2 regions of the Streptomyces sp. NPDC046335 genome follow, and region 2 is predicted to be linked to the other one. Evidence: predicted binding sites of a transcription regulator. Region 2 holds the regulator's gene; the other holds the start of a gene.
The links. Region 2 encodes HrcA, which represses chaperone genes, less so after heat shock. Its sites were predicted from a motif close to TTNGCACTCNGNNNNNCNGAGTGCNAA; they were not measured.
Positions count from the first base shown of each region.

Region 1: groL (chaperonin GroEL) is a predicted target of HrcA. The motif match lies at 3,608-3,634, and genes of this name have one in related genera.

Region 1 covers NZ_JBVJFF010000005.1:491,568-498,593, forward strand. The annotation lists gene ACZ6JY_RS14665 (Uma2 family endonuclease) at 1-124, shown strand, start outside; gene ACZ6JY_RS14670 (esterase/lipase family protein) at 477-1,751, shown strand; gene groL (chaperonin GroEL) at 1,854-3,479, opposite strand; gene ACZ6JY_RS14680 (cold-shock protein) at 3,787-3,990, opposite strand; gene ACZ6JY_RS14685 (MoaD/ThiS family protein) at 4,411-4,686, opposite strand; gene thrC (threonine synthase) at 4,788-6,104, opposite strand; SAM riboswitch class I at 6,098-6,226, opposite strand; gene ACZ6JY_RS14695 (glucosyl-3-phosphoglycerate synthase) at 6,382-7,026, shown strand, end outside.
Region 2 covers NZ_JBVJFF010000001.1:540,778-547,803, reverse strand. The annotation lists gene dnaJ (molecular chaperone DnaJ) at 1-1,039, opposite strand, end outside; gene hrcA (heat-inducible transcriptional repressor HrcA) at 1,040-2,056, opposite strand; gene ACZ6JY_RS02395 (MBL fold metallo-hydrolase) at 2,223-2,966, shown strand; gene ACZ6JY_RS02390 (DUF3097 domain-containing protein) at 3,002-3,835, shown strand; gene hemW (radical SAM family heme chaperone HemW) at 3,855-5,087, opposite strand; gene ACZ6JY_RS02380 (SpoIIE family protein phosphatase) at 5,116-7,026, opposite strand, start outside.

The DNA of each region.
Region 1 (7,026 bases), on a different contig from region 2:
CAGCTCCCCGGAGAACGGCAGCTATCAGAGCCGCCACCCGTACCACTACGGCTCCACCGTCCGCCTCCCCTCCCCCGTCGCCATCACCCTCGAAACCGAGAAGCTCAAGGACTACACGACCTGACCCCGGCTCCGCTCCCGGCCCCGCCCCCGCCCGGCCCCCGGGTCCGCTTCGCGACAGACTTGGCTCGCTCCGGGGGGGGCGTCGCAGGACCGGCCGTGCGGTGAGTTGGCCGACGCGCCGCCACCGGGCGGGCCCTCCTCCGCCGCCGCCGTCCGCGCACCCCTGGCCAGGAAGCCGTACTCCCCCACGCCCCACGCGTAACCGGCCGAAGCCGCGCTGTCCGAAAGGACCTGACCGCCCGCGCGATTCGGGCGCTCGCCCTACCCCGCGTCCACCCGACGTACCAAAGATGGCACCGCACGTGACCGGCACGCGGACGTCACCGCAGCGGCACGACCGGAGGGGACCCTTCATGACCGAGTACGGCACGACTGACGAACCGCACGAGCCCACCGACCCGAGAGTCTCCGAGGCCCTGGGCTCCGCCGCCCGCATCACCCTGGCCCCCGGCCCGAGAGAAGCGAGGGAAGCCCCGGCCGAGGCACCGGCTCCGGACGACGAGTGGGCCCTGCCCGGCGGCACGGCCTGGGTGTACCTCGCCAACCCCAAGCTGGGCCTGACCCGCCCGGTGATCCTCGGCGACGGCTTCAACTCGGGACCCAGCGAGCTGGCCTTCTCCTGGGAGATCCTGGAGCGCGGCCCGTACCCGTTCCTCAGCGAGCTCCGCGCCCGCGGGTACGACGTCATCCTGCTCGGCTTCGACGAGCGCAGCGCCTCGATCCTGGAGAACGCCGACGTCGCCAGGGCCGCGATCATCGAGACGATCGCGCGGCGCAAGGGCAGCCACCCGCTGACCGTCGGCGGCTTCAGCATGGGCGGCCTCGTCACGCGGTACGCGCTGGCCAAGATGGAGCACGACGGCGGCGAGGAGAACGACCACCAGACCGGCCTGTACTTCTCCTACGACAGCCCGCACCGCGGCGCCTGGATCCCCCTCGCCCTCCAGTCGTTCGCGCACTACATCCGCAAGCTCAACGGGGCCTTCTCGAACCAGATGAACAGCCCGGCCGCCCGCCAACTCCTGTGGCAGCACATCACCGAGTGGGACGACACCCCCGAGACCGACAAGGACCGCGTCGAGTTCATCGCCGAACTGGACCGCGTCGGCGGCTGGCCGTCACGGCCCAAGAAGATCGGCGTCGCCAACGGCGTGCGCACCGGCGAGGGCAACGGCATCCGCGGCGGTGAGAAGGCCTTCCACGGCAAGGGCCTCGCCATCACCGGCACCCGGCTGCACACCCAGTCCGCGGGCGAGAACCAGCTCGTCGCACAGCTGCGGGTGGTGACCCTGCGCAAACCGCAGATCCACACCTCGGACATCCCCGAGATCGACGGCGCCCCCGGCGGCACCCTGGAGGGCTTCGGCATCCTCGCCGACGAGCTGGACAAGATCCCCGCCCTCATCGGCCTCGGCTCCCAGGCCGACATCCGCGCACACTGCTTCGTCCCGGCGGTCAGCGCGATCGCCCTGCGCGACATCGACACCCACGAGAAGCTGTACGGGCCGGTCACGGCCTCCGCCGCCGAGGACAGCGAACTGGACGAGTTCCTCTGCGCCTCCCGGAACGAGGGCCACACCCTGGTCACCGAGGAACTCTGCACCTGGCTCATGGACCGCCTGCCGTAGCGCCGTAGCGACACTCGGAAACGCCCGAAGGCGGCACCCCTTCGTGAGAAGGAGTGCCGCCCTCGGTTCGCGTGAAGCGATGAACCGCTGATCCGCGAGGGATCAGAAGTCCATGTCACCGCCCGGCATGCCGCCGCCGGCCGGGGCGGAGCCCGCCTTCTCCGGCTTGTCGGCGATGACGGCCTCGGTGGTGAGGAACAGCGCGGCGATGGACGCGGCGTTCTGCAGGGCAGAGCGCGTGACCTTCGCCGGGTCGAGGATGCCCTCGGCGATCATGTCGACGTACTCACCGGTCGCGGCGTTCAGGCCGTGGCCGATGGGAAGGTTGCGGACCTTCTCGACGATGACGCCACCCTCAAGGCCGGCGTTGACCGCGATCTGCTTCAGCGGGGCCTCAAGGGCCAGCTTCACAGCGGCGGCACCCGTGGCCTCGTCGCCCTCGAGCTCAAGCTTCTCGAAGACAGCGGCGGCCTGGATGAGGGCCACGCCACCACCGGCGACGATGCCCTCTTCGACGGCGGCCTTCGCGTTGCGAACGGCGTCCTCGATGCGGTGCTTGCGCTCCTTGAGCTCGACCTCGGTCGCGGCACCGGCCTTGATGACCGCAACACCGCCGGCGAGCTTCGCCAGGCGCTCCTGGAGCTTCTCGCGGTCGTAGTCCGAGTCGCTGTTCTCGATCTCGGCGCGGATCTGGTTGACGCGACCCTGGACCTGGTCGCTCTCACCGGAGCCGTCGACGATCGTGGTCTCGTCCTTGGTGATGACGACCTTGCGGGCACGGCCGAGCAGGTCGAGACCGGCGTTCTCCAGCTTGAGGCCGACCTCCTCGGAGATGACGGTGCCACCGGTGAGGATGGCGATGTCGCCGAGCATGGCCTTGCGGCGGTCACCGAAGCCCGGAGCCTTGACGGCGACGGACTTGAACGTGCCACGGATCTTGTTGACGACCAGGGTCGACAGGGCCTCGCCCTCGACGTCCTCGGCGATGATCAGCAGCGGCTTGCCGGACTGCATGACCTTCTCGAGGAGCGGAAGGAGGTCCTTCACGTTCGAGATCTTCGAGTTGACGATCAGGATGTACGGGTCGTCGAGCGACGCCTCCATACGCTCCATGTCGGTGGCGAAGTACGCCGAGATGTAGCCCTTGTCGAAGCGCATGCCCTCGGTGAGCTCAAGCTCGAGCCCGAAGGTCTGCGACTCCTCGACGGTGATGACGCCTTCCTTGCCGACCTTGTCCATCGCCTCGGCGATGAGCTCGCCGATCTGGGTGTCGGCGGCGGAGATGGAGGCCGTCGAAGCGATCTGCTCCTTGGTCTCGACATCCTTGGCCTGCTCGAGGAGAGCGCCCGAGACGGCCTCGACGGCCTTCTCGATGCCGCGCTTCAGAGCCATCGGGTTGGCACCGGCGGCCACGTTGCGCAGACCCTCGCGCACCAGGGCCTGGGCCAGGACGGTCGCGGTCGTCGTGCCGTCACCGGCGACGTCGTCCGTCTTCTTCGCGACCTCCTTGACCAGCTCGGCGCCGATCTTCTCGTACGGGTCCTCGAGCTCGATCTCCTTGGCGATGGAAACACCATCGTTGGTGATCGTGGGGGCGCCCCACTTCTTCTCGAGGACGACGTTGCGACCCTTGGGGCCCAGGGTCACCTTGACGGCGTCGGCGAGCTGGTTCATGCCGCGCTCGAGGCCGCGCCGTGCCTCCTCGTCGAACGCGATGATCTTGGCCATGTGAAGTGGTCCTCCCGGACAGGGGTGGCATGCTTCCGGATCGCGCCAGCGCCCGCGACGGACGGCCTGCAAGCCTTGTGGTTCCTTGCCCCACCCGGCCTGCGGGCCTCACCGACCCGATCCAAGTTCTGTCACTCTCACTGGGAGAGTGCTAAGCCCAATGATTAGCACTCGACCCCTGCGAGTGCAAGCGCCTCTCACGGTCTCGGACAGACTCCGCCCCGGAGCAGGACGCACATGAGGGGCCCGTACCCCCATGGGATACGAGCCCCTCACGATGCTTGCGTCGGTGGCCGTTCGCGCCGAGCTAGACGGCGAGCTTGACCATGTCCGCCTGCGGACCCTTCTGGCCCTGCGAGATCTCGAACTCGACTCGCTGACCTTCTTCCAGGGTGCGGTAGCCGTCCATCTGGATCGCGCTGTAGTGGACGAAAACATCCGCACCACCGTCGACCGCGATGAAGCCGTACCCCTTCTCCGCGTTGAACCACTTGACGGTGCCCTGAGCCATGCCGAACTCCCCTATTTCTGGCCCTTGCACAGGACCGCACTTCGCGGACCCGGGTCAGACCTCACCCCCCATTGATTGGGGGTGTGCGCCGGAACGCGTCGACCGCCGCTGAATGTATCTGCCCAACTGCCCTCTGCAACAGGTCAATCGGACGAGAATTCTGGGCATGACTGATCGGAGATTTGCGGAGAGTTCCCCGGATTCCAGGGCAATTCGGGCCGGGCAAAAGCCACAGAAGACCCATAAAGGCAGCACGCATTGGCTACTTCTTGTCGACTCCGGGCCGACTTCGGATATGCACTCGACACTGACGGCGAAGCGCGTTTCCCAACTGTACCGCGCTCAACCATGCTGAATTGCCCCCTCCGCTTCTCTCGCGGAGGGGGCAATTCAGCTCATGCGGGCTGTTCGGACAAATGATCAGCCACCGGCGACGGCGGGAATGATCGAGATACCGGCGCCGTCCGGGGTGGCCGTTTCGAGACCCTGCTCGAAACGGACGTCGTCGTCGTTCACGTACACGTTGACGAAGCGGCGCAGCTTGCCCTGGTCGTCGAGGACGCGCGCGGCGATGCCGGCGTGGTTCTTCTCCAGATCGGCGATGACCTCACCGAGGTTGCCCCCCTCGGCGGCGACCTCGGCCTTCCCGCCGGTGTAGGTACGGAGAATGGTGGGGATACGGACGTTCACGCTCATGGGATTCACCTCAGAGGTACGGGCCCCGTCAGGGGCGCGGGGAACTGCGCGAGGACGGACCACGGCCCGCGGCCGACAGCGGACCACGGGCCCTGCGGCGGCTATTCGGCCAGACCCGCGGCGCGAAACGCCTCAAGGCTGGGCGGAATCGTGGCGGTCGCCTGAGAGGTCTCGGCAACGGCGTCAAGCGTCTTGAGCCCGTCCCCCGTGTTCAGCACGACCGTGGTGAGGGCCGGGTCGATGAGCCCCGCCTCGACGAGCTTCTTGGTGACGCCCACCGTCACCCCGCCGGCGGTCTCCGCGAAGATGCCCTCGGTGCGGGCGAGGATCTTGATCGCCTCGACGACCTGCTCGTCGTTCACGTCCTCCACCGCGCCGCTCGTGCGACGCGCGATGTCCAGGACGTAGGGCCCGTCGGCGGGGTTGCCGATGGCCAGCGACTTGGCGATGGTGTTCGGCTTCTGGGGGCGCACGACGTCGTGCCCGGCCTTGAACGCGGCCGACACCGGCGAGCAGCCCTCGGCCTGGGCGCCGAAGATCTTGTACGGCTTGTCCGCCACGAGACCGAGCGCGATCAGCTCCTTGAGCCCCTTGTCGATCTTCGTGAGCTGCGATCCGGAGGCGATCGGGATGACGAGCTGGTCGGGCAGTTCCCAGCCGAGCTGCTCGCAGATCTCGTACGCGAGGGTCTTGGAGCCCTCGCCGTAGTAGGGCCGCAGGTTGACGTTGACGAAGCCCCAGCCCTCGCCCAGCGGGTCGCCGATGAGCTCGGAGCAGAAGCGGTTCACGTCGTCGTAGTTGCCCTCGATGCCGACGAGCTCGCCGCCGTAGACCGCGGCCATGACGACCTTGCCCTGCTCCAGGTCGTGCGGGATGAACACGCAGGAGCGGAAGCCGGCGCGGGCCGCGGCGGCACCGACGGCGCCCGCGAGGTTGCCGGTGGAGGAGCAGGAGAGCGTGGTGAAGCCGAAGGCGCGCGCGGCTTCGAGGGCCTGCGCGACGACGCGGTCCTTGAAGGAGTGCGTCGGGTTGCCGGAGTCGTCCTTGACGAACAGCTTGCCCTGCTCGACGCCGAGCTCACGGGCGAGGTTGTCGGCCTTGACGAGCTTGGTCCAGCCCGGGTTCAGGTTCGGCTTGTCGGCCACGTCGGCGGGGACGGGCAGCAGCGGGGCGTAGCGCCAGATGTTGGCGGGGCCCGCCTCGATCCGCGCGCGCAGTGACTCAGGGTCACCGAGAGGCAGGTCGTACGAGACTTCGAGAGGCCCGAAACACTCGACGCAGGCGAAAATGGGGCCGAGGGGGAACGTGGTGCCGCACTCGCGGCACACGAGGCCGGAGGCCGGTCCGAGGTCGACGGTGTGGGTCGTTTCGGTGGCGACGGTCTGAACAGCCATGGAGGCGAGGCCCTTTCTCCTCATCTTCCTCGCGACGCATCTCGCCGCGAGACGGAATTGGCACCTTCCCCGCCGTGACCTCGCGGTCGGCGGAATGGTTGCCGGGGCTTCAACGGGCCGTTTCCCTCTGCCCCTCTGGATGAGCGGTTTTCGATTATGGGTTTCAGTTGTTGGTCGGAACGCGGCGGTGACCCCGACATGCGATGGCCACCGACGTTGTTCAAGACTGTAACCGAAGCCCCGGACCCCTGAGATAGTCGTCCGAACCGCGAGATGGATCACATATGGGAGGACCCTGACCGTGCTGGAAGAGGCCGAGCGCTGGCTGAGCAGGCGTTCCTGGTCGGTCGCCGACCGTCCGGCGGACCGGCTGGCCGCGGCCAAGCGCGCGTCCGGCGCGACGGTGAGCGTCGTCCTGCCCGCCCTCGACGAGGAGCGGACCGTCGGCGCGATCGTCGCCGAGATCCGCCGCGAGCTGATGGAGCGGGTGCCGCTGGTCGACGAGCTCGTGGTGATCGACTCCGGCTCGTCCGACCGCACCGCCGAGGTCGCGCGGCAAGCGGGCGCCAGGGTCGTCCACCGGGACGCGATACTGCCGCGCCTCCCGGCCGTGCCGGGCAAGGGCGAGGTGCTGTGGCGCTCACTCCTGGTCACCGACGGCGACATCGTGGCGTTCGTCGACGCGGACCTGAAGGAGTTCTCCGCCGACTTCGTGACGGGGATAGTGGGCCCGCTCCTGACCGAGCCCGACGTGCACTTCGTGAAGGCGATGTACGACCGCCCCCTCGGCGCCGAGCCCGACCCGACCGGTTCCGGGGGCCGGGCATCCGGCCAGGGCGGGCGGGTCACCGAGCTGATGGCGCGCCCCCTCCTGAACATGCACTGGCCACTGCTCGCCGGGTTCGTCCAGCCGCTCGGCGGCGAGTACGCGGCCCGCAGATCCCTC
Region 2 (7,026 bases):
GCTCCCGCATCACCCGCTCCTGCTCGGCGTCGAGCTTCGTCGGCGTGAGGACCTCGACGTGCACGATGAGGTCGCCCCGGCCGCCGCCACGCAGATGCGTGATGCCGCGCCCGTGCAGTGGGACGGACTGCCCCGACTGCGTGCCGGGCCGGATGTCGATCTCCTCAAGGCCGTCGAGCGTCTCCAGCGGCACCTTCGTGCCGAGCGCCGCCGCCGTCATCGGGATCGTCACCGTGCAGTGCAGATCGTCGCCGCGCCGCTGGAAGACGGCGTGCGGCAGCTCGTGGATCTCGACGTAGAGGTCACCGGCGGGACCGCCGCCGGGCCCGACCTCGCCCTCGCCCGCGAGCTGGATCCGGGTGCCGTTGTCGACACCGGCCGGGATCTTGACGGTCAGCGTCCGCCGCGAGCGGATCCGCCCGTCGCCCGCGCACTCGGGGCACGGCGTCGGCACGACCGTGCCGAAGCCCTGACACTGCGGGCAGGGCCGCGAGGTCATGACCTGGCCGAGGAAGGACCGCGTGACCTGCGACACCTCGCCGCGGCCGCGGCACATGTCACACGTCTGGGCGGAGGTCCCCGGCGCGGCTCCCTCACCGCTACAGGTCGTACAGACGACCGCGGTGTCGACCTGGATGTCCTTGGTGGTGCCGAAGGCCGCCTCGTCGAGGTCGATCTCCAGCCGGATCATGGCGTCCTGGCCGCGGCGCGTGCGCGACCGCGGGCCACGCTGCGACGCCGTACCGAAGAACGCGTCCATGATGTCGGAGAAGTTGCCGAAGCCACCGGCTCCGAAGCCACCGGCTCCGCCGCCGCCCGCCTGGGACAGCGGGTCGCCGCCGAGGTCGTAGACCTGCTTCTTCTGCGGGTCCGACAACACCTCGTAGGCGGCGTTGATCTCCTTGAAGCGCTCCTGAGTCTTCGGGTCCGGATTCACGTCCGGGTGAAGCTCACGCGCCAGCCTCCGGAAGGCCTTCTTGATCTCGTCCTGGGAAGCGTCGCGGCGCACGCCGAGTACGGCGTAGTAGTCCGTGGCCACTTACGACTCCGCCAGGATCTGTCCGACGTAACGTGCCACTGCGCGTACTGCTCCCATCGTTCCCGGATAGTCCATGCGGGTCGGTCCGACCACGCCTAGTTTCGCGACTGCCTCGCTGCCCGAACCGTAGCCGACCGAGACCACGGACGTGGAGCTGAGCCCCTCATGGGCGTTCTCATGACCGATCCGTACGGCCATGCCCGAATCCTGCACCTCACCAAGCAACTTGAGGAGCACGACCTGCTCCTCAAGGGCTTCGAGAACGGGCCGGATGGTGAGGGGAAAGTCATGTCCGAAGCGGGTGAGATTGGCGGTGCCGCCGATCATCAGCCGTTCTTCGGTCTCCTCGACGAGCGTTTCGAGGAGGGTGGAGAGGACCGTCGCGACGGTGCCGCGATCCTCGGCCTCGAAGGCCTCGGGCAGGTCCTGCACCAACTGCGGCACGTCCGCGAAGCGGCGCCCCGCGATCCTGCTGTTCAACCGCGCCCGCAGGTCCGCGACCGAGGTCTCACCGAAGGGCGCCGGGCAGTCGATCATGCGCTGCTCGACCCGGCCGGTATCGGTGATCAGTACGAGCATCAAGCGCGCAGGAGCGAGCGAGAGCAACTCCACGTGCCGCACCGTCGACCGCGTGAGCGAGGGGTACTGCACGACGGCCACCTGCCGCGTGAGCTGCGCGAGCAGCCGCACCGTACGCCCCACCACGTCGTCGAGGTCGACGGCGCCGTCGAGGAAGTTCTGGATGGCCCGCCGCTCCGGCGCGGTCATCGGCTTGACGCCCGCGAGTCTGTCGACGAAAAGGCGGTAGCCCTTGTCGGTCGGGATACGCCCCGCGCTGGTGTGGGGCTGGGCGATGAACCCTTCCTCCTCCAGCGCCGCCATGTCGTTGCGGACCGTGGCCGGCGAGACTCCGAGACTGTGCCGCTCGGTGAGCGCCTTGGAGCCGACGGGCTCCTCTGTCCCGACATAGTCGTGGACGATGGCGCGCAGCACCTCGAGCCTGCGTTCGCTGAGCATCGCGCACACCTCCAGCCGTCATCCGTCGCCGTGATCCCCGCCTGGCACTCAACGCGGGTGAGTGCCAGCCTGTCAAAGGGCCAGTGTACGGCGGTCGGGTACGGGCCCGGCAAGGCCGGACCCCTCTCGCTCTGCCGAGGCCTTCCACAGCGGTTAGCGTCACCGTATGGACGTGGAGCCGGCATGGGAAGCGGCGGGCTGGGAACGGCTCGCCCCGCGGGTGGGACGGGTGCGGCTGCCCGGCTGGGACTGCACGGCGGGACTCGTCGTCGGTGCCGGGGCGGCCCTCATGGTCGAGGCGGGGTCGAGCCTGGCGGAGGGCGCGGCGCTGCGGACACGGGCCCGGGATCTCATGGGCGGCGGGCGCAGAGTGACGCATCTCGCGCTCACCCACCCCCATTTCGATCACGTCTTCGGGACGGCGGCCTTCGCGGGGGTACAGGTGTACGCCGCCGTGGGCGTCGACACGGTCTTCGACGCGGGCCGCGAGGAGCTGCGGACGGACGCGGTGCGGCACGGCCTCGGCGCGGACGCGGCGGCGGAGGCGGCCGATCTCCTGCGCGCGCCGGGGCATCTGGTGTGCGGGGAGTGGACGCTGGACCTCGGCGGCGGGATCGAGGTCCTCCTCGCGAACGTCGGCCCCGGTCACACGGCGCACGACCTGGCGGTCCTGGTGAAGAGCCCCGGCGAAGGCCCCGAGGTCGTCTTCTGCGGCGACCTCGTCGAGGAGTCGGGCGACCCCCAGGCGGGTCCGGACGCGGTGCCCCGGCGGTGGCCCGCGGCGCTGGACCGGCTCCTCGAACTCGGCGGCGAGAACGCGCTGTACGTGCCGGGGCACGGTGCGGTGGTGGATGCGGCTTTTGTCCGTGCGCAGCGCGCCACACTGGCGGCTCTCTTCGGCGTGTCGTGAGCGCCGCCGCCCCCCTTATTCCTATCGTCGGCAGAATGCGCCAGTACTCCGCCGACCTCACGCCCCCCTGGAAGAAGCCGAAGGCCGTGCCCGAGGTGGCGGCGGACGCCGGTCTCGTGGTCGAGGAGCCGGCCACCGGGTTCTGCGGGGCGGTGATCCGCTGCGAGAAGACGGCGCAGGGGCCGACGGTGACGCTGGAGGACCGCTTCGGCAAGCACCGCGTGTTCCCGATGGAGCCGGGCGGCTTCCTCCTTGAGGGCCGGCCGGTGACGCTCGTCCGCCCGGCCGCGACGGCGCCCGCTCCGGTACGTCCCTCCCGTACGGCATCCGGCTCGGTGGCCGTCCCGCGGGCGCGCGCCAGGGGCGCGCGCGCGGGGCGCATCTACGTGGAGGGCCGCCACGACGCGGAGCTCGTGGAGCGGGTATGGGGCGAGGACCTGCGGGTCGAGGGCGTCGTCGTCGAGTACCTGGAGGGCATCGACGACCTGCCCCGCATCGTCGCCGAGTTCTCCCCGGGCCCCGACGCGCGCCTCGGCGTCCTGGTGGACCACCTGGTCCCCGGCTCCAAGGAGTCCCGCATCGCGGCGGAGGTCGGCTCCCCGGACGCCCTGGTGGTCGGCCACCCCTACATCGACGTCTGGGAGGCCGTGAAGCCCTCCTCGGTGGGCATCGAGGCGTGGCCGCGGGTGCCGCGGGGCCAGGACTGGAAGCTGGGCGTCTGCGAGGCCCTGCGCTGGCCCCCGAACACGGGCGCGGCCTGGCAGCGCATCCTCTCCTCGGTCCACAGCTACCGGGACCTGGAGCCGGAGCTCCTCGGCAGGGTGGAAGAACTGATCGACTTCGTGACGGAGCCTGGCCCCGGGGCCTAGGACCCGCGACAGAAGCCCCCTAGTCCACCAGGTCCCGTACGACCGCGTCCGCCAGCAGGCGGCCCCGTAGGGTCAGGACCGCGCGGCCGGCCGCGTAGGGCTCGGGAGCCAGGAGGCCGTCGGAGAGGGCTCTCCGCGCGGCGGCAAGACCCGCCTCCCGGAGGAGGGAGAGCGGGCAGCCGTCCTGGAGGCGGAGTTCCAGGAGGATGCGTTCGACCCTGCGGTCCTCGGCGGAGAGGACCTCCCGCCCGGCCCCGGGCGACCGTCCCTCGGCCAGGGCCGCCGCGTACGCGCCGGGGTGCTTCACGTTCCACCACCGCACGCCCCCGACGTGGCTGTGCGCGCCGGGTCCGGCGCCCCACCAGTCGGCCCCGCGCCAGTACAGCTCGTTGTGCAGGCACCGGCCCGCCGGTGTCGTCGCCCAGTTGGAGACCTCGTACCACGCGAAGCCCGCGGCCCCGAGCACCTCGTCGGCGATGAGGTACCGGTCCGCGTGGGCGTCGTCGTCGGTCATCGGCACCTCCCCGCGGCGGATGCGCCGCGCGAGCTGCGTGCCCTCCTCGACGATCAGCGCGTAGGCACTGATGTGGTCGGGCCCGGCACCGAGCGCCGCGTCGAGCGTGGCCCGCCAGTCGGCGTCGGACTCGCCCGGCGTGCCGTAGATCAGGTCGAGGTTGACGTGGTCGAAGCCGGCCGCCCGCGCCTCGGCCACGCACGCCTCGGGCCGCCCGGGCGTATGCGTGCGGTCGAGCACCTTCAGCACGTGCTGCCTGGCGCTCTGCATGCCGAAGGAGACGCGGTTGAAGCCACCGGCCCGCAGCTCGGCGAGGTACGCCTCGTCCACCGACTCCGGGTTCGCCTCGGTCGTGACCTCCGCGTCGTCCGCGAGCCCGAACTCCTCCCGTACGGCATCCAGCATCCGTACGAGATCACCCGCGGCGAGGAGCGTCGGCGTGCCGCCGCCGACGAAGACGGTCCGCACGGGCCGCGGGTCGTCGCCGAGGACCTTGCGGGCGAGCCGCACCTCGTCGGCCAGGGTCTCGGCGTAGTTGTCGCGCGAGGCGAGCACGCCACCGGAGCCGCGCAGCTCGGTCGCGGTGTAGGTGTTGAAGTCGCAGTAGCCGCAGCGCGTGGCGCAGTACGGGACGTGCAGGTAGAAGCCGAGCGGGCGGGAGGCCGCGCCGTCCAGGGCGGACGCGGGCAGCGCCCCGTCCTCGGGCATGGGCTCACCATCGGGCAGTGCGGAAGGCATGTACTCGATTGTCCCGCACCGCGCGCCTTTACCGCGCCTGGAGCACCAGCACCGCCAGATCGTCGTCCGGCGGCCGGTCGGAGAACTCGTGCACGAGCCGCCGGATCCGCTCCGCCACGAGCTCCGCGTCGAGCCCGGCACAGTCGGCGAGGGCCAGCGCGAGGCCGTCGCCGTCGTCGAACTGGAGCCGTCCCGAGCGCCGCTCGGTCACGCCGTCCGTGACGCACAGGAGCGTGTCGCCGGTCCGCAGCTCGAAGGACTCACTCGTGTACGTCTCGTCGTCGAAGACCCCGAGCAGCATCTGCGGGTTCGCCGCCACCCGCACCTTCCCCTCGGGGCCGAGCAGGAGCGGCAGCGGGTGTCCCGCGCACGCGATGGTGCAGCGGACCCCTCCCTCGTACGGCACGAGCTCTCCGTAGAGCAGGGAGAGGAAGCGCGCGGTGGGGCCGTCGGCCGGCACTCCCTGGCCGCCGCCCGCGACGGCGACGACCGCGGCCGCCGCGTCGGACGCCTCGGTGGCGTCGTCGAGGAGGAGCTGGTTGAGGCGGTCGAGGACCTCGGCGACCGCGTACCCCTCGCGGGAGAGCAGCCGCAGCCAGGGGCGGGCGAGGCCGATGACGACGGCGGCCTCGGGGCCCTTGCCCTGGACGTCGCCGAGCGCGAAGCACCAGCGCCCGTCGCCCGCCTGGAAGAGGTCGTAGAAGTCGCCGCCGGGCCCGCCCTTGTCCCGCGGTTCGTACACCACGCCGCTCGCCATGCCGGGGATCTGCGCGACCTTCTCGGGCAGCAGTCCGCGCTGGAGCACCTGGCTGATGTTGGCCTGGCGCTGGTACCGCCGGGCCGTGCTGATCGCGAGGGCGACCCGGCGGCTGAAGTCCTCGACGAGCCCGGTGACCTCGTCGGGGAAGCGGTCGAGGCCCGCCCGGCCGATCACCAGCGTGCCGAGGGCGCGCCCGCCCGCGGTGAGCCGGTACGCGAGCGCGGCACCGGAGGTGTCGTCCGGCAGGGCGGCGCCCGGCCAGTTGACGGCGTGGGCGCCGGAGCCCGCGGCGACGGGCAGGTGGGGCGGGTCCTTCTCCAGGACGCGGCGGAGCTCCTCCATGCGGCTCTCGCTGGTGTGCCAGACGCGGGCGAGCCGCGTCGCGGAGCCGTCGGCGGCCGTGTGGGCCGGGCCCTCGGAGGCGACGTCGAGCCAGACCGCGCACCAGTCGGCGAGCCGCGGCACGAGGAGCTGGCCCGCCAGGGAGGCCACCAGGTCCTCGTCGAACTGCCCGGCGAGGAGGTCGGACGCCTCGGCGAGGAAGCTCAGCGCACCGCGGTTGACCCACTCCATGCCGTGGGAGGTCTGCTTGGGCAGCGGCGCGAGGATCTCGACGGCGCGCAGACCGCGCTGGAACGCCTGGTCGTTCGCGTACGCCTCGATCCCCTTGACGGCCACGACGCCGTGGACGGGCAGGCTGGCCCAGACGCTCTTGGTGCCCCTGCGGTAGGTGATGCCCCAGGACTCGGCGAGGCTGGCGACGAGCTGGAGGCCGCGGCCGTACTCGGGGATGCCTGCCGGGCTCGGGCCCTGGTCGCCGCGGACGGCGCGGGCGGGGTGGTGGTCGGACACCTCGATGACGAGGGTCTCGGCCTCCTCCCCCGGCCCGGCCTCGTCAAGACGGCACAGCAGTTCGACGTCGGTGCCCGCGTGGACGACGGCGTTGGTCGCCAGTTCGCTGACGATGAGCACCGCGTCGTCGGCCAGGCGGTCGTCGATACCGGCCGCCGCCGGCACGCCGAGCTCGGCCCAGTCGGCGAGGGCGACGCGCACGAATCTTCGCGCGGCCGCCGGTGCCAGCGAGTTTCCGGGCAGCGACGTCCGCACCACCGCCGACGACCCGGGATGGTCCGGATCCTTGGCGGAGGCACGGAACGCGGTCTCCCGTTGCGTCGAAGT